One region of the Acidaminococcus nyctereutis genome, then DNA from elsewhere that is predicted to be linked to it. Evidence: a T-box and tRNA genes for the amino acid it is inferred to sense, from the RefSeq annotation. Region 1 holds a T-box; the other holds one or more tRNA genes.

What was found. A T-box is a leader RNA that pairs with one kind of tRNA and senses whether it is charged. The one in region 1 lies ahead of ACTUHY_RS03715 (valine--tRNA ligase), so its partner is inferred to be a tRNA-Val.
Region 2: it encodes a tRNA-Val, which carries the amino acid that the T-box ahead of ACTUHY_RS03715 (valine--tRNA ligase) is inferred to sense. The anticodon was not compared.

The regions. Positions count from the first base shown of each region.
Region 1 is NZ_JBQOUY010000004.1:88,415-100,141, reverse strand. Features, by position in the region: gene ACTUHY_RS03735 (CitMHS family transporter) at 1-398, shown strand, start outside; gene ACTUHY_RS03730 (CitMHS family transporter) at 726-2,060, shown strand; gene ACTUHY_RS03725 (O-antigen ligase family protein) at 2,120-3,376, opposite strand; gene ACTUHY_RS03720 (bifunctional folylpolyglutamate synthase/dihydrofolate synthase) at 3,382-4,662, opposite strand; gene ACTUHY_RS03715 (valine--tRNA ligase) at 4,682-7,336, opposite strand; T-box leader at 7,373-7,572, opposite strand; gene ACTUHY_RS03710 (vWA domain-containing protein) at 7,772-9,496, opposite strand; gene ACTUHY_RS03705 (AAA family ATPase) at 9,503-10,417, opposite strand; gene ACTUHY_RS03700 (DUF805 domain-containing protein) at 10,553-11,005, opposite strand; gene ACTUHY_RS03695 (3H domain-containing protein) at 11,168-11,704, opposite strand.
Region 2 is NZ_JBQOUY010000003.1:8,242-19,968, reverse strand. Features, by position in the region: gene floA (flotillin-like protein FloA) at 1-333, opposite strand, end outside; gene ACTUHY_RS02585 (NfeD family protein) at 330-800, opposite strand; gene ACTUHY_RS02580 (transposase) at 1,435-1,914, opposite strand; tRNA gene ACTUHY_RS02575 (tRNA-Val) at 2,606-2,681, opposite strand; tRNA gene ACTUHY_RS02570 (tRNA-Glu) at 2,688-2,762, opposite strand; tRNA gene ACTUHY_RS02565 (tRNA-Lys) at 2,771-2,846, opposite strand; gene ACTUHY_RS02560 (glycosyltransferase family 9 protein) at 2,932-3,924, opposite strand; gene waaC (lipopolysaccharide heptosyltransferase I) at 3,959-5,011, opposite strand; gene ACTUHY_RS02550 (D-glycero-alpha-D-manno-heptose-1,7-bisphosphate 7-phosphatase) at 5,008-5,535, opposite strand; gene rfaD (ADP-glyceromanno-heptose 6-epimerase) at 5,532-6,500, opposite strand; gene rfaE1 (D-glycero-beta-D-manno-heptose-7-phosphate kinase) at 6,497-7,975, opposite strand; gene gmhA (D-sedoheptulose 7-phosphate isomerase) at 7,968-8,558, opposite strand; gene ACTUHY_RS02530 (OstA-like protein) at 8,539-10,152, opposite strand; gene ACTUHY_RS02525 (hypothetical protein) at 10,315-11,658, opposite strand; gene ACTUHY_RS02520 (VirK/YbjX family protein) at 11,707-11,727, opposite strand, start outside.

The DNA of each region.
Region 1 (11,727 bases):
GTGTGCTGTCCAAGACCGGCATGATGAAGGCCATGGCCCAGATGCTGATCAACATTGTCCCGGCTGCTCTGGGGCCCCATCTGCAGGATGTGTTCGGGTTCTTCGCTGTGCCCATCGGCATGATGCTGGGTACCGACTCCTACTTCTTCGGTCTGCTGCCTCTGGCCATCGGCGTCGGCCAGCAGTTCGGCGTTGATCCTCACAACATGGCCATGGCCATGCTGATCGGGAAGAACTACGGCGTCATGGTCACTCCTCACGCTGCCACCACCTTCCTGGCCTGCGGCCTGGCTGGTATCTCCATCAAAGAACTGCTCACCTTCTGTGCTCCCCGCCTGTGGGTCCTGTCCTGGATCTCCCTGGCCTGCGGCCTGGTGCTGGGTCTGTTCCATCTGTAAGATTCATAGAAAAGCCATCCCTTTGGGGGTGGCTTTTTTGTCACTGGTCTATGGTCACTGAACGAAGGAAGGCACCCGGACTTTCCCAAGTTATTTTTATTTCCGATTACTTCAGATAATTGTTCTCATTCCCGTTCCCCCGCATCCTGCCTTGCTTCACACCCTTTTTATAAGAATTTTCTTATATCTTTTATACTCTTATTTATATTAGTTTTCAGAAAGTTCATATGTTACTATTGAGCCATAGAAAAAAGGATTCATCCAATCCGCTTCCGGCGGCCTGCCCGCCCCGGAAGCACCAGTCAAATCCAAAGGAGGAAATGCATTATGTTCTTGGGCGTTGTTGGTTTCCTGATGGTTGTGATCATTGTGGCGGCCCTGATCCGCGGCAAATCCAACCCGGTACCTCTGTTCGTGATGGTACCTGTCATCGCAGCTTTGATCTGCGGATTCTCTCCTGCTGAAATCTTTGGTTTCGTGAAAGCCGGTGTGACCAAGACCTGGTCCACTGCTGTACTGTTCATCTTCTCCATCGTTTACTTCTCCATGATGGGTGATATGGGGCTGTTCGACCCCATGGTGAACTGGCTGGTTAAAAAAGCCGGTGACAACATCGTCTTGGTGACCGTGGCTACCGCCTGCATCGCCGTCATTTCCCACCTGGACGGCGCTCTGGCTTCCACCCTGCTGATCACCATCCCCGCTATGCTCCCCATCTACAAGAAGCTGCATATGCGTCCTGTGGTGCTGGTCTGCATCATCGGTGCCGCTATGTCCATCATGAACCTGCTGCCCTGGGGCGGCCCTGTGGCCCGTACCGGTGTAGTGCTGAATGCGGACGTTAACGTTCTGTGGCAACAGCTGCTGCCTCTGCAGGGTGCCGGTCTGATCATCCTGCTGATCTTCGCTGCTTACATGGGCATGATGGAAAAGAAACGGGGCGCCGGCCTGAATCCTACCGGTAAAGCTGCGGAATTATCTGAGGATGAAGATGAAAAATCCGCTGACGATGATCTGTCCGCTGATGACGCCGCTTTCATGCGCCGTCCCAAGATGATCTGGTTCAACGGCATCCTGACCCTGTTCGTCATCGGCCTGCTGTGCTTCACCAAGATCCCTCTGTACGGTGCATTTATGTTCGGTCTGGCTGTGGCCTTGATTGCCAACTTCCACACTGCCAAGGACCAGGCTCGTGCCATTAAGATGCACGCTGCTACCGCTCTGAGCATGCCCATGATCCTGCTGGCTTCCGGCGTGTTCCTGGGTGTGCTGTCCAAGACCGGCATGATGAAGGCCATGGCCCAGATGCTGATCAACATTGTCCCGGCTGCTCTGGGGCCCCATCTGCAGGATGTGTTCGGGTTCTTCGCTGTGCCCATCGGCATGATGCTGGGTACCGACTCCTACTTCTTCGGTCTGCTGCCTCTGGCCATCGGCGTCGGCCAGCAGTTCGGCGTTGATCCTCACAACATGGCCATGGCCATGCTGATCGGGAAGAACTATGGCGTCATGGTCACTCCTCACGCTGCTACTACCTTCCTGGCCTGCGGCCTGGCTGGTATCTCCATCAAAGAACTGCTCACCTTCTGTGCTCCCCGCCTGTGGGTCCTGTCCTGGATCTCCCTGGCCTGCGGCCTGGTACTTGGTCTGTTCCATCTGTAAGAATTATAAAAATGGGCTGTGAAGAAATGAATCCTCATTTCTTCACAGCCCATTTTTCATTATATCCTTTTCTTCCGTTCCCGGCTCAGCTGATCCACGATCAGGAGGATGGCATTCCCGGCCCAGAACAACATGCCCAGCTGGCTGTTGAACAGGGTATGATCCGTCAGCCCGCTGATGAAGATACCTACCAGGGACGCCATATAGCCGCAGGCTACGCCCCGGATCCAGGGACGGGTCCGCTGCCGGTGGCGGATTTCCCGGGCCAGCCGGAACAGCTGGATCATGATAAACAGGAACAGCAACAGCCCGGGGATCCCCAGCTCTGCCGTCACATTCAGCAGCAGATTATGGCTGTGGTACATGAACACATCTTCTGCAATGAAAAAGTTGTAATCAGGAAAGGCATAGCCATATCCATACCAGCCTACCCCAAAAGGATGATCCCGGATCATGTCCAGGGAACTTTCCAGATAGAAGAACCGGAGTTCCGCCGAGGTATCATGGACGGAAAAAATCGACATGAGCCGTTCCGCCAGCTGGTTCCAGAACAGATACAGCACCCCCAGCCCGCCGCCGATAAAAGGCAGGAATGCCTTGTGATAGAAGGCTCCGGCAAAAATGAACAGTACCCAGAAATAGGCCACCCAGTTGCCCCGGGAAAAGGTCAGGATCAAACAGGCCGTGGCCAAAAGGAAGATCCCTACCAGGGCCCAGCGTGTCTTCCCTCCTTTGAGAGGAGCAAAGAGGCCTTCACAGTAGGCCACCGTGGTCACCAGGAAAGTCCCCAGGATATTGGGGTTCACCAGGGTGGAAATTGCCCTCCGGGACAAATGTTTAAAGGCCTGATGGTCGATCCACTCCAGGTTCTGGAGACTGCTGCCGAAGAAATACTGCCAGATGCCAAATGCAGCCACCACCCCGGCAGAAATCATGAAGATTTTGATCAGGAATAGAGATCTGCGTCCCGTACTGGCATACCGGAGCACCAGATAAAAGATGCCCGCCTCCTGGCCCACCACCCACAGCCAATTCAGGGCACAGGCCGCCGGATCGGCCGACCACAGGGTGCTGACCCCACTGAGTAGGAATAGAGCCCACAAGGGCCGGCTGATGATCCGAGGGATCTGGATGGCCGGCCAAAACTGACCGCTCTTCCAGATATTCGCCAGATTCAGCAGGAAGCAGATCCCGAATACGATCCCCGCCCCCAGCTGGTGCAGAGGCAGCACGAAAAACAGTACGCAAAGGACCCCGAAAGTGATTTGGTTCAGGTTCCAGGATGCTGGGAGGCCCCAGCCTCTCGGTCGCTCCATGATCCTTACCGGTCCAATCCCAGTTCCTTGAAGGTCCCGATGAGATACAGAGACCCGCAGACGATCACCACATCCCCTGGGCCGGCTTCTTCCACCGCCCGGCGGTAGGCAGCCGTCAGGTCCTCCATGGGAACCGCATTCTTGTGGAGCCGCTGGGCCAATTTTTCCGGTTTCTCCGATCGATCCCCTTCGTGGGCCAGTACCGTATAGATGGTGTCCTCCGGCCGGAACAGGATATCCGAGACCTGGCTCACATCCTTGTCCGCCATCATGCCGAACACGAAGAGCCGCCGTGCTTTGGGATAGTATTCATCCAGGGCTTTCCGGAGCACCGTGACTCCAGACGGGTTATGGGCCCCATCCAGGATGATGTCCGGATTGTGGCGGATCCGTTCCAGCCGTCCCGGCCACCGGGCTGCTTCCATGCCTCGGAGCATAGCCGCTTCATCCGGCGTACCCTCTTTCTCCCGGAGGATCTCTGCCGCTGTAAGGGCAGCCGCCCCATTGAGGATCTGATGTTCCCCGGGCAGATGGATGACGGCCTCCAATTCCTTTTCTCCCAGGCGATACAGGAAAGTCTGGGCATCCATAGAGCTGGTCAGTTTTTTTGCTGTGAAATCCTCTCCATAGACATAGAGAGGTGCATGATTGGCTTCTGCTGCAGCCCGGATCACCGTGAGAGCCTCGCCTTCCGCTTCCGTCACCACCGGCACCCCGGGCTTAATGATCCCGGCTTTCTGGGTGGCAATGGCCTCGATGGTCTTGCCTAGCCGTTCCGTATGTTCCAGGGTCACATTGGTGATCACTGAGACTTCCGGCGTGATGATGTTGGTGGAGTCCCACAGGCCCCCCATCCCCACTTCGATCACCGCATAGTCCACCTGTTTTTCCGCAAAATACAGAAAGGCCATGGCAGTGAGGAATTCGAATTGGGTGGGCTGTTCGCCTCCGGCTGCCAGATATCGGTCCAGAGCCGCTTTGGTCCGTTCCGTCACGGCAGCGAAATCCTCATCGGAAATATCGGCGCCGTCCAAACAGATCCGTTCATTGTAACGGACAAAATGGGGAGAGGTATAGCTCCCCACCTTTTTCCCCGCCTGCTGGAGCATATTGGCCAGGAACGTGGTGACACTGCCCTTGCCGTTGGTCCCAGTTACATGGATGGTCCGGATCTTCCGTTCCGGATGGTCCAAAAGCGCCGCCAGCCCCTGGATCCGTTCCATGCCCAGATGGATGCCGAACTTGCCCATGCTTTCTACATATGCGACTGCGGCTGTATAGTCCATAGGTCTGCTCCTTTCCCTTTTACAGGCTGCGCAGGGTCGTGATCCGTTCTTTCAGGCCAGCGATCCGCGCCAGGATCTCTGTTTGCTTGGTCTTTTCCTTTTCTACCACTTCCGCAGGAGCCTTGGCCAGGAAGTTCTGGTTGCTCAGCTTCCCGGCAGCCCGTTTGGCTTCCTTTTCCGCCCCGTCCAATTCCTTCTGGAGACGGGCCAGTTCCTTCTCTACGTCAATCAGGCCCTTCAGGGGCAGATATACTTTAGCGCCATTGACCACAGCCGCCATGGCGTTTTCCGGAGCTGCATCTTCCATGCCGCCTAAAGTCAGGGCATCCACCGTGCCCAGCTGCCGGATATAATCTCCATTAGCCGCAAAGACCGCTTTCAGCTCTTCTTCCACCAATACCGTTGCCGGTGCCTTATGGCCAGGAGCGGCATTCACTTCCGCCCGCATATTCCGGATCGCCTTGATCACGTCCATGACGGCAGTCATCTGTTTTTCCACCGTATCATCGATCAGGTTTCCGTCTGCCACCGGCCAGGGAGCGATCATGATGCTCTGGCCTTCATGGGGCAGGTGCTGCCAGATTTCTTCCGTAATGAAAGGCATGTAGGGATGGAGCAGTTTCATGGCATCTCCCAGCACCCGGCACAGCACCGTCTGGGCCGTAGCCCGTGCCGCGGCGTTTTCCCGGTCGTACAGACGGGGTTTGGCCAGTTCGATGTACCAGTCGCACACTTCACCCCAGATGAAGTCGTAGATCAGCCGTCCGGCTTCGCCCAATTCGAATTTTTCCAGATAACTGGATACATCCTGGATGGTGTGCTGGAGCCGGGACAAGATCCATTTGTCCGCCAGGGTGAGCGGTGCTTTTTCTGCATCCTTGTCATAGCCATCCAGGTTCATGAGAGCGAACCGGGATGCGTTCCAGATCTTATTGGCAAAATTCCGGGTGCTTTCGATCCGGTTCCAGTAGAACCGCATGTCGTTGCCCGGGGTATTGCCGGTGATCAGCATGAAGCGCAGGGTATCCGCCCCGTACTTGTTCACCACTTCCAGAGGATCGATCCCGTTACCCAGGGATTTACTCATCTTCCGGCCCTGTTCATCCCGGACCAGGCCATGGATGAACACGTGCTTGAAGGGTTCCTTGCCCATGAATTCCTCACCCATGGTGATCATCCGGGCCACCCAGAAGAAGATGATATCATAGCCAGTGACCAGCACGCTGGTAGGATACCACTGTTCCAACTCTTCTGTCTTGTCCGGCCAGCCGAAGGTGGAGAATGGCCACAGGCCGGAGCTGAACCAGGTATCCAGGGCATCTTCATCCTGATGGATGTGCTTACTACCGCATTTGGGGCATTCCGTCAGATCCGTCCGAGAAGCGGCCACTTCTCCGCAGTCGTCGCAATACCAGACTGGGATCCGATGGCCCCACCAGATCTGCCGGGAAATGCACCAGTCATGGATGTTTTCCATCCACTGGAGATAGGTCTTGGTGAACCGGCTGGGCACGAATTCTGTGTTACCTTCGGTGACGCATTTGATGGCGGCTTCCGCCAGGGGTTTCATCTTCACGAACCACTGGGTGGAGACCATGGGTTCCACCACATGATGGCAGCGCTGGCAATGGCCTACCGAGTGGGGTGCGTCTTCGATCTTCACCAGGAGTCCCAGGTCTTTCAGGTCTTGGACGATATGCTTCCGGCATTCGTACCGGTCTTCCCCTTCATATTTGCCGGCTTCTTTGGTCATTTTCCCGTCCAGGCCGATGACCACGATTTTTTCCAGATTGTGCCGTTCACCCACTTCATAGTCGTTAGGGTCATGGGCCGGGGTGATCTTCACGGCACCCGTACCGAATTCCAGGTCCACATATTCATCGGCGATGATGGGGATTTCCCGGTTGGTGGTGGGCAGGGCGATTTTCTTCCCTACCAGCTTTCCATACCGTTCATCCTTGGGGTTCACAGCTACGGCTGTATCTCCGGGGATGGTTTCCGGACGGCTGGTAGCAATGGTCAGGTATTGGTCCTTTTCTCCCACGATGGGGTATTTGATGTACCACAGGGCACCGGAATCATCCTGGTGTTCCACTTCCACATCAGAAAGGGCCGTGCGACAGTTGACGCACCAGTTGATCATCCGGGTCCCTTTGTAGATCAAGCCTTTTTCATAGAGGCTCACAAAAGCTTCCCGGACAGCCCGGCTCAGTCCCTCATCCATGGTAAACCGCTGCCGGTCCCAATCGCAGGAGATCCCCAGGGATTTCAGCTGAGTGACGATTTCGTCCCCATAGGCTTCCTTCCATTTCCACACCCGTTTCACGAATTCTTCCCGGCCCAGGTCATAGCGGGTCAGTCCTTCTTTTTTCTTCAGTTCCTCTTCCACTTTGATCTGGGTGGCCAGACCGGCATGGTCATAACCGGGGAGCCAGCAGGTATTGTCCCCCATCATCCGGTGCCAGCGCACCAGGATGTCCTGAAGGGTATTGTCCAGGGCATGGCCCATGTGGAGCTTGCCGGTGATGTTGGGAGGCGGGATCACTACACTGAAAGGTTGCCGGCTCTTGTCCACTGGCTGATGGAAAAAGCCCTGTTCCATCCAATATGCATACCATTTCTTTTCCACGGCGGCCGGATCATAGACCTTGGGGATGTTGTTTTCTTCTGCCATAAATCTGCCTCCTTAAAAAAATAAACCCGTCCTGCTGTATAGGACGAGTTGTTCGCGGTACCACCTACATTCTCAATTGCTTGAGCACCTTAAAGGCGTAACGTGCCCAAACGGATACGGCTCTTCACCGTACCGGCTCCCGGATGACTTCCAGCGCATTGCCCGGATGCTTCCACCAACCGCATCCTCTCTGCCGGTGCAAGGGGCGCTGTACTCCTTCCCTTCATAGCCTTTGACTGTATGGTTGTATGGAGTCATTGTAACAAGGGGAGATTTTTTTGTCAATGGGAAATGGAAGAGGTCAGACCGGCCCTGACAGGCCTTTCAGAAGTCAGACTTCAGCTTGCCTGCAATAAACAGTTCGGACCTGCCTCTAATTCGAACAAAGCTGACGTCCGATGTCTCCAGGCCCCTTGGGGCCGTATCTGACCGTCTTTACAAACTCTCGATCTGCCGGCACAGCATCTTGCCCACGCTGTCGGCCATTTTGTCCAGGTCCCGGACTTCCACGCAGTCCTCCCCGAAGATCTTCCGGGCATCCTTCATGATGTGTTGGTTCTCTCCATTGATGAGGCCGATGATCCGGATCCCTTCCCGGCGGAGGCTGGCCGCTTCGTCCGCGGTGTTAGCCACGGCTTTTTCATCCCGGTATTCTGATGAGCTGAACAGTCCGTCCCCCACCAGAGGCTTGTCATCATTGGGTTCCGCATCGGTAAGCATGATGAGGATCTTCTTTGTCTGGGTGAAATCCCCCATCAGCTGCCGAGCCCCTCGGAGAGCCAATCCATCCCGGTTCCAGCCAGTTGCCACATAGTTGAAGAGGCTGGTGCACCGCTTCTTGTCGGCGTAATCCTTGAACAGGGTCAGCACCGTATAATTCCGCAGGGTGCAGAAGGAATATACCTGGTAAGGGATCCCGCATTGTCTTAGGCTTTCGGCGATCACATAGGCCTGGGAGGCGATCACCTGCTGGTATTCTCCCCGGGAAGCCGAGGCATCCAGCATCAGGTCCACCGTGAAATCCGGGCTGGAAACCGTTTCCCGTTCAAAGAACACCCGGCTGTCGTTTACCTTCAAGGCCCGCCACACCAGGCCCGGCACCAGCTCTCCTTCCTTGGCCGGCACCGGCAGCCGGGTCTGGGCCATCCGCATGACACTCCGCAGCTGATGGGTCAGCCGGGCGATGCTCTTCCGGCACTGTTCCCCATGGTCCTTGTAGTAGGCCAGGTTCTTCACCCGCTGGGCATGGGCTCCCTGGAGCCAGCGGGAAGCTTCCCCTGTGGCTCCTTTGCTCCCCAGCCGGCCTCGGGTAAAGTGCAGATGGCAGCCCCGATGGGGCCCGTTGCACCAGGCCTGGTCGATATCCAGCATTTTCCGGGGCGGATAGATGCTGGCCCCGAAACAGTCGATGATGTACTGGTAGTTTTCAGCCGCTGTCTGGCCGGTGATGAAAGCCATCAGCCCGTTATGGGCCTTTTTCCCGGCCAGGATATCCAGGGCCTGCTTCTTGGAATACAGGAAGTTGAACACGCTTTCCTGCTTCCGGAACACATGGGGCAGGAGCCAGTCTAGGAAATCTCCCAGCCCTTTGCTGATGATCACTTTTTCCAGGCTTTCCCGGACCAGGAAATGGGAGACGAAATACTTCTTGGTGAGTTTCCGGAAATGATCGCACAGCTGCTGGGTATCCCAGGAAGGATCGAAGCACAGGTTGGCATAGAGCCCCTTGGCCCAGGGGTCGTGGAGATCCAGCCCTTCCCCCAATACTTCATGCCAGCGAGCCGCCTGCATCTCATGGGCCACTCCCGTCTTATCCAGTTTGGTACCGTCGAAATAGGCCCGGGCATGCTGCTTCCGCAAATACGGCAGCACCGGCCGTACCGGAGCCTCTTTGGCATAGGTGGCATATTCCAGCCCCAGCCAGAACAGGTCGGTAAAAGTATCCCGGAGGGCGCTGTCTGCCATCTCTTCGAACATCTGGTGGATCAATTTCACATCATAATATTTCCGGGTAAAGCCTACCACCGCATTCAGGTACAGATCCGGGGTGCCGCTTTCCGTATAAGCCAGGAAATCCGGATCGAAATGGTAATCCCAGGATACATCCCATACGATATTCAAAGCCCGGCGGCGTTTGGCATCGTACTTCAGTTTCGCCATGATCCATCATCCCTCGAAGATTTTTTCTTTGGTGTAATTGCCGGGGATATGGAGATTGATCACGTCCCGGATCAGCCCCGGTTCGTATTCGTCAAAGGATTTGTTCACGATTCCCAGATCCAGGGCCTTGTGGGCTTCCAGCCCAGCTTCCATCAGATGGATGGCATCCAGCATCCCCCGCAGGTCCAGGGCTTTTTCGGAAATTTCGCTTTCCTGGCATTTCTTTTCCAGGTCCTTGAAGATCTGGCAGAAAGCCTTCAGTGCATTTTTCCGGATGGCAGGGAATTCGTTCCGAAGCAGCCGTTCCAGGGATTCCAGGGAAATAGTCGGCAGCTGGATCACCGCAAACCGAGAGGCCAGGGCTTCGTTCAGTTCCCGGGTACCGGAGTAACCATAGTTCATGGTAGCAATGAACCGGCAGGCTTTGTCCGCATGGAGCAGATCATAGCCGGGGATATCCACCGTATGCCGGAAATCCAGCAGAGAATGGAGCACGGCCATGGCTTCGTTCCGGGCCATGTTGATTTCATCGAAGACTCCGAAGCCCCCTTTGACTGCACACTGGTACACAGGTCCCGGCCGGAATTCTACTTCTCCGTTTTTGAAGGTATCCGTGCCCAGCATCCCGGTCGCATCCATATTGATATGGAAAGAGACATTCCACATGGGCCGGCCGAATGCTGCCGCAAGATTCTCGGCCAGCACGTTCTTGCCCGTGGCTTTCGGCCCTGCCAGCAGCAGGTTCTGCCCACACAGCAAAGCCGCAATGGCTTCTTCCCAGATGTCCTTCCCATAATAATGGAAATGGGGCACAGGGATACGGGACTGCAGTTCCGGCAGCGCCGGGAACTCCTTCCGATAATTTTCCACGCCCTGGATCAAATCCGGGTTGATTTTCTCTTCCTTTAAAAAGCTCAGCATGACAGCGGCTCCCCTCGATTAACAATTCATTGAATCATCCCTTATTATAGCACAAAAGGGGTGTGCTGCACGTGCTGTGCAACACACCCCTTTTCGGGAAGTCTGGAGACTAGCCGCTGTGTGCTTCCCGCTCCTTCACTCCGGTACCGCTCCGAACCGGTTGGCCCCGTTTGTCCCTTTTTTGATCAACAGATAAATATACGTGGCCAGATTCAGGATGGGGACCAGGATCAGCAGCACCCACCAGCCGCTTTTGTCCATATCGTGGAACCGGCGGGCCAGCAGGGAAAGTCCGCACAGGAACATGACAAAATACGTCAACAGCCACAGACCCATCAGGGCAATAGCCCCCACTCCACTCTCAAACAGGGTAAAGAGGAAGACACATCCTAGCAGGAAGAAAGTCAGGCAGCTGGTCCCTCCAAGGAGCAGAGCTCCCCGCAGGGCCAATTCCACCCGTCCCAGCCGGCCATGGAAATTCAGGTACAGATCCAGGAGCGAGCTCCAATCCCGAGGGATCTGCCGGGCAAAAAAATGCCGTTCCATCCACTGGTAGGGAGAAATCTTAGCTTCTTTCATTTCTGGCATTCCAACATTCAAATCCATACAGCCTCCTTACCCTCAGCTTTTCCTATATTTTCAGTCGAAAGATATTATATCCATTTTTGCCGAGAAAAGAAAGAGGCCAGGACACAAAAAATACGCATTTTATTGGCAAAAAGAGCATCGCTCATAAAATGCGCATCATTTCTATTTTCCGTTGGGGGCCGGTTCTTCAGAAATCAAGATTCCCGCTTCTTGCAGGCTTTGCCGGATGGCTTCCAGTTCATCCTGGGAATCAGCCGCTACCGTCAGCGTATGGATCCCTTTAGACAGGGTAGCGATCAAGGGGATATTGTAGGTCCGGAAATTTTCCAGATACTGCTTCACATCCCGCCGGTTCTTCAGATTCAGGAACGCCTGGATTGGTCCGCAGAAATCCGGCAGTAGGGTGATACTAACAATCATCCCCCCATTGTCCACCACAATGTTCATCTCTTCCATGACTCCATCCGTATCCATGGCTTTGTACCGGCATTCAAAATCCATGGTCAGGCTCCGTCCGTTGATCTGGTAGCCTCTCCGGGTGGAAACAATGGCCGTCCCAGCACTCCGCAGGAGAGCCATATCCAATACAATGACCTGGCGGGAAACATCCAGATCCTTGGCCAGCTGATCTCCCGTCACCGGGCTCCTGCTGTTCCGCAGGATTTCCAGTATTTTCTTTCTTCGTTCTTGATTCTTCATGATACCCCTCCCATACAGATTCT
Region 2 (11,727 bases), on a different contig from region 1:
GGCCGCCGCCCGTTCAAAGGTCAGGGGGATGGTCGCCCGTTCCGCCGCGATCAAGGCGTCCACCACCCGGTCCACGTCGCCGCCGGCCAGATAATGGGCTTCCAGCTGATCCACGTTCACATCCAGTCCGGCCTTATTGGCTTTCACCAGGGGCAGGATGATCTTGGAAGGGACGACCCGGCGCAGCCGCATCCCCACCAGGGTAAAGATATGGACATTGACCCCAGCAGCCATGGCAGAGATCCACAGGCCCAGGGGGACGAAATGGAGGAACAGGATGATGATGACCAGGATGGCCACCAGGAATACCGTGCTGCCTAAAATCGCAATCATATTTTTTCCTCCTTTCGGACTACGGTCCGACCGCCAGTCACAGCTACCACCCGGACAGCTGTCCCCGGTTCATAGAATTCGCCTTCGGTGATCACATCCACCAGTTTTCCATCGATCAGGGCCCGGCCGGAAGGGCGGAGTACCGTCTGGGCCACGCCGGTTTTCCCCAATAGGTCTTTCCGTTCCGCATTGCCCGTATAGCCTCGGGCTGCCGTGGAACGGAGATGGAGGGTCACTTGGCGTCCCAGCCAGCTTCCCGATCCCTGACGGATCAGCCACCATCCCAGCAGCACCAGTACCAACAGCAGACCGCCCACCAGGGCCGCTGCCTGAGCCGTAGCTCCCAGGAAGAAATACAGGGAACCCAGAAGACACAGGATGCCGCTGATGCCAAAGATCCCGAAACCGGGGATGAATCCCTCAATGATCAGCAGCACAACCCCTACAAAAAACAGTTGCATTGCCATAAGAACCCTCCTTTCCCAAAGATGAACAGGGATTGATGAGTATATTCGAGGCGGAAAGGAAAATCCCTGCTTTCACCCCAAAATCGGGAAGCGGGCGGCTCTGGCAACATTTTGCTTCGCAAAAGTTTTGAGCCGCCCCTACGGATTTATACCGATGGTTCGTCGATCTTTGTAGGGTGCGCACCAAGGGTCGTGAAACGATCCCGCCCGGTGCACCCGTCCCACGGTCCTATGGGTTCCCCCCGTCCATCGTCACCCGCACCGTAGGGGCTGACCCAGGGTTGCAGAGCAATCCCGCCTGGTCAGCCCATCCCACGGTCCTATGGGTTCCCCCCGTCCATCGTCACCCGCACCGTAGGGGCTGACCCAGGGTTGCAGAGCAATCCCGCCTGGTCAGCCCATCCCACGGTCCTATGGGTTCCTCCCGTCCATCGTCACCCGCACCGTAGGGGCTGACCCAGGGTTGCAGAGCAATCCCGCCTGGTCAGCCCATCTCACGGTCCTATGGGTTCCTCCCGTCCATCGTCACCCGCACCGTAGGGGCTGACCCAGGGTTGCGGTGCAATCCCGCCTGGTCAGCCCGTCCCAGTCTCCTGGAGGTCCAGGCTCCTCCGTTCCCACCTCCTGGAGGGTCTTACTCCTTTGCCCTGTATTCCCTGTCCAATGTCCATTTTCTGGGATTGTTGGCCATGTATTCCCGCACCTCAGCCAAATCCCTGGGAGTGCGGATGAGATGATCGTAGTATCCCCTCTGCCAGATCCCTTTTCCCCATTGCCTGCTGACCGTTTCCTTCAACAATCCAACAAACCTGCCCAGGGTGATGATTTTCCCCCTGGCAGTCCGTTCCCGTTGAATCAGCATATGCAGATGATTGGGCATCAGGACCGCGTCCGTGATGGTAATTCCCGGTCTGCTGTCCTTCATGTTTTCGATGGCCTCCAGCACGGAATTTCCAACAGGTGTGGGATGCAGAAAGCCATTTTCAATGAAGCCAAAAATCAGTGCCTTCCGGGCAGAGCATAAAGTTACGAAGACTATGCCATTTTGTTCGTAGACGGCCGATTGCAGCCGGATATTTTTTCGTTGAGGGTAATTGAGGTTGTTGAGAATCATGAGTCCCTCCTGATGTGAATATTTGTTCGTACATTGTCGTTTTGTTCATTATATCACAGGGAATAATTATTGCAATAGTCGGATAATTTTCTCGTCTCTCCAGGAAGCGGGCGGCTCTGGCAACATTTTGCTTCGCAAAAGTTTTGAGCCGCCCCTACGGATTTATACCGATGGTTCGTCGATCTTTGTAGGGTGCGCACCAAGGGTCGTGAAACGATCCCGCCTGGTCAGCCCATCTCACGGTCCTATGGGTTCCTCCCGTCCATCGTCACCCGCACCGTAGGGGCTGACCCAGGGTTGCGGTGCAATCCCGCCTGGTCAGCCCATCTCACGGTCCTATGGGTTCCTCCCGTCCATCGTCACCCGCACCGTAGGGGCTGACCCAGGGCTGCGGAGCAATCCCGCCTGGTCAGCCCATCCCACAGTCCTATGGGTTCCCCCGGCCATCGTCACCCGCACCGTAGGGGCTGACCCAGGGTTGCGGAACAATCCCGCCTGGTCAGCCCATCCCACGGTCCTATGGGTTCCCCCCGTCCATCGTCACCCGCACCGTAGGGGCTGACCCAGGGTTGCGGTGCAATCCCGCCTGGTCAGCCCGTCCCAGTCTCCTGGAGGTCCAGGCTCCTCCCCCGCTCCCATTCAGACACAATAAAAAGACGATACAGCGTTACGCGTGTATCGTCTTCTTTTGTGGTGGGCGCTAACAGGATCGAACTGCTGACATTCTGCTTGTAAGGCAGACGCTCTCCCAGCTGAGCTAAGCGCCCATAAGTTGGTGACCGGAGGGGGAATCGAACCCCCGATACCGCCGTGAAAGGGCGGTGTCTTAACCGCTTGACCATCCGGCCAAAAAAAATGGTGATCCGCCAGAGGATCGAACTCTGGACACCCTGATTAAGAGTCAGGTGCTCTACCAGCTGAGCTAGCGGACCATCATGTCTTTGGCTTCATCAACCGTCGACTATGTTAGTATACAAGATTCTTCCGAATTTGGCAACCCCTTTTTTGAAAAAATATCTACTTTTTTCTGCTGAGCCAGCGATGGGCTGCCTTCAGCACCTGCTCCACAGTCAGGTCCCGCATACAGCGCATGTCGTCGCAATGGTGCTTCATGCCCTTGCGGCAGCCGTCGCAGGGAGGATCCGCCCGAACGATGGAGGCCAGTCTGGTATAGGGTCCATACAGCTCCGGATGGCTGGGTCCATACATGGCTACAATGGGCACCTTCTGGCTGATAGCCACGTGCATGGGGCCACTGTCATTGGTGATGATCAGGCTGCACCGGCTCATGGCTGCTGCCAATTCTCCCAGAGAAAACTTTCCCGTAGCCACCATGGGTTTACTCTTCATGAAGGAAACCGCTTCCTGGACCATCTCCTCATCCATGGGGCCCCCGAAGAATACCGTCCGGCAGCCTTCTTTCGCCAGGGTATCCGCCACCTGGGCAAACCGTTCCGGGGCCCACCGTTTGGTCACCACGGCACTGCCGATATTGAATCCCACTACTTTCTCTCCCGGCTGGAGATTCTGGGCTGTCCAAAAGGCTTCTGCCTTCGCCTTGTGCTCCGGCCCCGGAAACACTTCCAATCCGTTGTGCTGGGGGTGTTCCACACCGATCCGCTTCAGCACATCCAGGTACATATCCGCTGCATGGATTTTCCGGTTCAGCTTCAGCCAGGGATGGAAGAATCCCCGGAAGAGAAAATGGGACGCCCCCACTTTGACCGGCACCACCGCCATGGCATCGATGAAGGAACACCGTTCATTGGGATGCAGATTGATCAGCACATCGAAATGGGCGTCAGTGATCCTCCGGCTCATGGCCCACAGGGCCCGGAGGTTGTTGTCCTTCCCTTTTTTATCGATGGTCCACACATGGTCGATATTGGGGTTGTATTCCACGATTTCCTTCAGTTTCTCATCCACCAGATAGGTGATCTCCGCTCCAGGAGCCGCCTTCCGCAGCGCATGGAGGAAGGGTGTGGTGAGCACCAGATCCCCCAGGTGCATCAGGAATGTCACGATGATCTTTTTCCCTGCCAGTTCAGTCACAGTCTCTCCCCTCCTTCTCTTTGCACAGCTGATAGACCTGATCCGGAGTCACTGCTCCCATACAGTTCCAGTGGCCGCAGTGCTTTTTCAGGCAGCCGGCACACGGTACTGGGCTCACCAGCACCGTGGCCCGGGGATTGCCATAGGGGCCCGTCCGGTCCGGCCGGGTAGGTCCGTAGATGGTCACCAGGGGCTTCTGGAGCGCCGTAGCAATGTGGAGAGGCCCTGTATCCCCGCTGACATAGCACCGGGCTCCTTTGATCAGGGCGCCCAGTTCCCGGAGACTGGTCCGACCGATCCAGTCCAGCAGACGGGGTTCCTGCCCCACCATTTCCCGTATTTTTTCTCCCAGGGGCGCATCTTCCGGTCCCCCGGCCAGCACCACCCATGTCCCGTCCTGGAGGAACTTCCGGGCCAAGGCTGCATAGTGTTCCAAAGGCCACCGCTTGGTTTCCCACCTGGCCCCGGGCACCAGCACTGCATAGGGCAGGATCCCTCCCTCCGTCATCCCGGCTTCCTGGAGCCGCTGGCGGATGCTCTTTCTCTCTTCGGTGAGAGCTGGCATGGGATAGGTGATCTTCTCTGCCTTTGCTCCCAGATACCGGGCCACATCCAGATACCGTTCGATCACATGGTCATGGGCATGGGTCCCCACGATAGGCCGGGAAACAAGCCGGCTCCCTTCCCGCATCTCACAGTAGCCGATCCGGTTGGGACAGCCAGTAAGCCAGGCCATCACCGCACTTTTGAACAGGCCCTGGAGATCGATCACCAGGTCGAACTTCTTAGACCGTAGCATGGCTCGAGTTTCCCGGAGCGTCCGCCATTTTTCGCCCCAGCCCATTTTCCCGAAGGCCTTCTTGTCGAAATACAGCACTTCGTCGATGATGGGCGGTTCCGGCACGAAGGCGCTGAACTGGGGATGGACCAGCCAGCTGATCCGGCTGTCTGGGAAGGTTTCCCGGAGAGCCGCCGCAAAGGGCAGGGCATGGATCACATCCCCCAGGGAACTCATTTTGATGATCAGGATGTTCTGGTAGATCACTTTCTCCCCTCCTGCCTGGCCAACACCTGCCGGACAAATGCCAGCAGATCCGTCCCGTTGAACCGGTAGCCCGGTATCCCCGCCGCCAGGGCCGCCTCCACGTCACTTTCCTTGTCCCCAATCAGGAAGGATCCTTCCCGGTCCAGCCCATGCTCTTCCATAGCCTGCAGGATCATCCCCGGTTTGGGCTTCCGGCAGCAGCAGGCCACGGTCAGTTCCGGGATCACCCCTTTGGTGGGATGATGGGGACAGAAATAGAAGCCGTCGATCTGGCCGCCGGCTTTCCTGATTTCTTCCGCCATATAGGCATGGAGATGCTCCATGTCCTTTTGGGTGTAGTAGCCCCGGGCGATGCCGCTCTGATTGGTCACCACATACACCTGGTAGCCCCGGCGGACCAGGGCGGCCACGGCCTCTCTGGCCCCGGCCACCCATTCCACCTGGTCCGGACGGTAAATATAGCCTTTATCGATGTCCAGGACCCCGTCCCGGTCCAGGAACACCGCTTTTTCCCCTGTCTTCATGCCTTGTAATAGCCGTCAGAATCCTGGAGTACCTGGCAGTATTCCTTCACCGCCTGGCTGAAATCCGTGAAACCGCCCGTATACCCGGCCGCCAGCAGCTTCGTCGTATCCGCTTGGGTATAGCTCTGGTATTTTCCTTTCAGCACTTCCGGGAAAGGCACATAGACCAATTCGCCGCTGCCAAAGAATTCCAGTACGGCTTTGGCCATGTCGTTGAAAGTATGGGCATGGCCGGTCCCCAGATTAAAGACCCCTTTCCGTTCCGGATGCTGCCAGAAATCGAACAGGACCTTCACCACATCTTTCACATAGATGAAGTCCCGGGTCTGTTCTCCCGGCCCATAACCGTCGTACGTTCCGAACAGCTTCACCTTGTGTTCTGCCTGCCACTGGAGGAACATCTGGCGCACCATGGAAGCCATTTTCCCCTTGTGGTTCTCCTGGGGGCCGAACACATTGAAATACCGGAACCCGGCGATCTGGCTCTCCGCCTTGTCAAAATATCGGCGGGCATAATTGTCGAAGAACAGCTTGGAGAAGGCGTATACGTTCAGGGCTTCTTCACAGGCCGGCTCTTCCCGGAAGCCGTTCTTCCCGCTGCCGTAAGTGGAAGCAGAGGAAGCATACAGGAACTGGATCCGCCGGTCCAGGGCAAAGTGCATGAGGGTCTTGGTATATTCGAAGTTATTTTCCATCATGTATTTGCCATTGTATTCCATGGTATCGGAGCAGGCCCCTTCATGGAAGATCACTTCAATGGGTTCGTGGTCGAACTTCCCGTCCCGGACCCGCTGGATGAAGTCCACCTTATCCAGATAATCCATGACCTTCAGACCCTGGATGTTCTTGAACTTCACCATATTAGTCAGATTGTCCACCACCAGGATGTCATCCCGGCCCTGTTCATTCAGACCCTTGACGATATTGCTGCCAATAAAACCGGCACCTCCGGTTACAATGATCATAATTTGCCCTCCTTGACCAGTTCAGCGATTTTCTGGATCACTCCGGTAGTGGAATACCCTTCCTTGAACGGCAGGATCTCCACCCGTCCGGCATACTCCCGTCCGGCCACTTCTTCCGGTTTATAGTCCCCGCCTTTTACCAGGATATCCGGGCGGATCCGCCGGATCAACTCCGTGGGCGTATCCTCCCCGAAGAGGACCACGGCATCCACACAGGCTAAAGCCGCCAGGAGCCGTGCCCGGTCATTTTCCTGGTTCAGGGGACGGGTCTCCCCTTTCAGCCGTTTTACCGAAGCATCGGTGTTGACGCCCACGATCAGGTGCTGTCCCAGCCGGGACGCCTGTTCCAGATAGGTGACATGGCCCGTATGGAGGATGTCGAAGCAGCCGTTGGTAAAGACGATCTTTTCTCCTGCAGCCTGCCAGGTCCGGGCCAGGCTGGTCACTTCGTCCCAGTTCAGGGGCCGGTAATCCCGGCCTTCCCGTTCCTCACTGGCCAACACCTCCCGGAGCAGTTCCTCCCGGTGCACCGGGTAGGTCCCCACTTTGGAAACCACGATCCCCGCTGCCTTGTTGGACAGCTTCAAGGCTTCTCCCAGAGAAAGGCCTCCCGCTACGGCTGCCAGCAGCACAGCCGCTACCGTATCCCCAGCTCCGGATACATCGAACACATCCCGGGCCGTAGCCGCTTCGGTGATCACTTCTTTCCGATTGATCAGGGACACCCCTTTTTCCGAACGGGTCACCACCACGTTCTTGATCTGGAAGGTATCACGGGCCTTGGCCGCCAGTTCCACCAGCGGTTCCGTTTCATTAGGGACCACTTTGCCCCCGGCTTCGCACATTTCCTTCACATTGGGGGTGATGAAATCGCAGCCGGCATACTTCCGCCAGTCCGCCCCTTTAGGATCCACCAGTACCGGCACCTGGGCACTATGGGCCAGGTCGATCACCGTCTGGCAGAAATGGTCCGAGCAGACCCCCTTGGCATAGTCACTGAGGGCAATGCCATCCAGGCCTCCCTGGAGCCGTTTCTGCAGCCAGTCCAGCAGCTGCCGTTCTTCTTCCGGTTCCAGATCCCCCGGCTCTTCGAAATCCAGCCGGAGCATCTGCTGCCGGGCACCGATGATCCGCATCTTAGTAATGGTGCTGCGGCCCGGCATGGGCAAAAGCCCGCTGGAATCGATGCCTGCTGCCGCCATTTTCTTTTCCAGAGCATCCCGGTGCGCATCCAGCCCAGTGACCCCGGCCACATACACTTTTACGCCCAATCCTGCCAAGTTAGCTGCCACGTTGCCGGCGCCTCCCAGGACGCTTTCCATCCGGCGCACCCGGTTCACGGGCACCGGTGCTTCCGGAGAAATCCGTTTCACTTCCCCGTACACATACCGGTCCAGCATCACATCCCCGATCACTGCGATCCGCAGTTTCTGGATGTCTTCCGTCAGGAATTGGATACTTTGGGTATTACGCATAGTCTTCCACCAGCTCACAAATGATATGTCCCATGATTTCATGGATTTCCTGGGCCCGGGCCGTATTCACCGACGGCACGTCCAGCAGTACGTCACAGAGATCCGCCATCTTGCCGCCGCCTTTGGCCGTAAAACCGATGACCCGGATGCCTTTGGCCCGAGCCGTTTCAATGGCTGCCAGCACATTGCCGCTGTTCCCAGAGGTAGAGATCCCCACCAGTACATCCCCTTCCTGCCCCAGGCCTTCCACCTGCCGGGCAAAGATCCGGTCGTAGCCGTAATCGTTGCCGATGGCCGTCAGGATGGAAGTATCCGTAGTGAGAGCCAGAGCGGCCATCCCCGGCCGTTCTTTCTGGAAGCGGCCTACGATTTCCGCTGCCCAGTGCTGGGCGTCGGCCGCCGAACCCCCATTGCCGCAGAACATCACCTTGCCCCCGGAAGCCAGTGTCAGGGAAATAAGGCCTGCAGCCTCCTCCACAGCTTTCAGCAGCCGTTTACTGCCCATGACCCGGTGGACCAGTTTCTCATGTTCCAAGAGCCGGGCACCGATGATTTCCTGTGCCTTACCACCGATAGAGGTCATATGTCACACTCCATTCATGATCATTGTTGTATTTCTTATCCCGATATTCCAAGCCCAGACGGAAGCAGCAGAAATCGTGGTACCACCGGTAGATGTATTCATAGACACTGCTCTTGCCCTGGTCGTACCGCATGACGAAATTCACCCAATCATTGGGTCCCAGCTTCTTGCCCAGCCCCCATTGGACTTCCTTGGACATATCCGGGTCCGCATAGGAGAACACCGAACTGTGTTCTTTTTCATAGTAATAGCCCAGCCAGGTGTTCCAGCCCCCGTCAAAGCTTTTCCGCAAGGTAGCAGAATAGAGCATGGTCTTCTTGGTTTCGTCGGTGATGCTTTCCTTCACCCACTTATGGCCCATACCCAGGTTCAGGTACAGAGGCCGTTTTTCCTGGGTCAGCCGGATGGGATCATGGTTCAGATACACTCCATATTCCGTATGCCAGCTCCGCTTCCAGTTGTCCTTCCACAGACCGTGGCTGATGTAGGCGGAATAGTTCACCGGGATCCGGTCGTCGAACTTGTGGGCTTTGTAAACGAACTTCACATCCCGTTCCTTCCGGATCCAGTTGTTGTCAGAGTCTTCCGTATGGCCGTCCTGGATCTGCACATAGAAGTTCTTTTCATCCTGCCGGTCTGTAAAGAGAGGCCGCCAGCCGATCTTGGAATAATACTTCAGTTCCGCATCCAGGGTATTCTTGCTGCTCAGGGGGATATCCAGGTTATAGCGCAGCTTCACGCCGTGGTCCGTATCATAGCCGATATGGGGCAACAGGCTCTGTCGGCTGCCATTATCGTCCATCCGGTTGATCCACCGGTCCCGGGAATAGATGTGTTTGCCTTTGACGAACACTTTCACGTTGTAGGCGATGATCTTGTCCTTGGGATAGATCACCACTTTATCCGCCTTGATTTCCACACAGGGAGGATGCTTCACCGCAGGACACCGGGTGGTGGTGCCGCCGCTGGTCAGTTCCACCCGGTCCGGGTAGATTTCCCCGATATCCGCCTTGTACAGGTCCTTGCCGTTGTGTCCGGAGATATTCTTCACCGTGCCGGTCTTATCCAGGAAATTGTAATGGCCCCATTGGCCGTCGGTCACGCTGGTGCCCGTGCTGGTCTCATCCACGATCCGGCCCCCGGTCAGGAGATAGACATCCCCGGTCTTGGAATTGCCCTGAGCCTGGGCCGTATAGAGTTTCTGGCTGCCTTGATACAGCCGTACATTCCCCTTGGCTTCAAAATCCCCGGTTTCCGAATTGTACTGTACCTGATCCCCATAAATAGTAATGGGCAGGGTGGATTCGCTGGGAAGTATCTCCCCCTTTTCCTGGCGTTTTTTCTGTTCCTTAGATGTTTCCCGGCTGGCCCGGGTAATGGCTTCCGTTTGGGCATCCGGTTGATCCTGGAGCCGCCGCCTTCCTTCATGCTGATGGGCATAGGATTCCACTTCATCCAAGCTCTGGATCTGGGGCTGATAGGCCGGACCGTCCTTGCTGCTCAGTTTTCCCCCGTCAAAGTCCACGGCCGCGCTGGCCATCCCGGGCAGCGACAGGGCCAATGTAATTCCCAAGGCCAATGCCTTCTTGTTCATAGGATTCTGTCCTCCAATGGATAGTTTCTGCAACACCAAATCATCTGCAGCGCGGGCAACTTTCTGCCCGGAAAGCAGGTACACTCTTCAATATTATAACACAAAAGGCCCCTCTCTTCCGCAACTTTGTGTGAAAGAGAGGGGCCGGTGCTTCCAGCCGATTCAAAGGGTCGACGCGTTATAGGCACTGCCGTCATCTTCATCCAGCATAGGCTGGCTGCTGTTCCTGCGTACCAGTTTCTTGGCTTCTTCATCCCGTTTCTGGTCTTCAGCCAGCGCCGCTTCGGTCTCGGCGTCCGCTTTCTCATCCCCATTGTCTTTTGCAGCGGGTTCCTGGGCGGGTGCCTTCTCTTCCGCCGGCTGTTCTCCCGTTTCATCCAGGGCTACCCCGGTGGATTTCGGGGGCTGCACCGTACTGGGCGTTTCTTTGGGGGCTTCCTGGGCAGGCACCGTTTCTGCAGCTGGTTCAGCCGCAGGCTCCTTGGTCACAGCTGAAGCAGGCTGCGTGGCAGAAGGACCTCCCTGAGCGCTGCTGCCATCCAGCTGCTGCCCGATGGCCGAACTGCCGGCCAGGATCACCCCGTCCACACTGGTGTCTTCCGCTACCTGCACATAAGTATTGGTCCCAGCCGGGATGGTCACCGATGAACCTTTCACGAAAGCGCCTCCTACAACGCCTACCGGCCCAAAGAGGATCATGCCCCCGATGGACGCACCGGCGGCACCGGCAGCGGTCTTAGCCTGCTGTTTGGCCAAATCGCCCACCATCACAGGGACGGCGCCCCCGTTGACAGCCACCACATGGGAGAAGTCCAGGTCGATCCGGGCATCCCGTCCGAAGATCCGGGGCTGCACGATTTTCTTGATCTGACCATAGCCCTTGGCTCCCTTGGGCAGGACCAGCACATCTCCTACATACACATTGTCATCCACTACGAAATCGATGGTGTCTCCCTGCTGGTTGGTCTTGCTGCTGATATCTTCCATGAACTTCACTTTGAGCAGGGAATCCTTAGGCAGCACCACCGTACTGGAAGTCAGGCTGCCATTGGGGAAAGCCGCCTTGGTGAGACGGTCCAGACGGCTGCTGAAGGAATCCTTGGCGTATTCCGTACCGAAGATCTGGGTTTCCAGATGGCCCAGCCGGCTCTTGGCCGCATCAGTGGACATCCGGTCGGAGAACTGCCATTCAATGACGTTCATCAGGGTAGCCATGGAAAGCTTCCCGCCAGCCGGAGCTCCTTCCAGCTGGTTGTACAGTTTGTCCACCCGGCTCATGACAGAACCAGAACTTTTCCGCCCCTCCATATCCATTTCCATTTTGTCCACCCGGGATACCAGGGATCCGGTCTGCACAGCACCATACAGGAAATTTTCTGCGATTTCCAATTTGCCAGCTACCGTATTGGTGGCTGCCATCTCCTCAGCAAAAGCGGGTATCAGGCAGGTGAGGCAAAGCAAGGCTGTCAAAAACAGGCTGATGATTTTCTTCTTCAATCCAGACACCTCCGTCAGGGTAATTTTCAGAAACTATCGGTTTTATTGTATCATAAATCAGGGTACGACGAAAGGCCC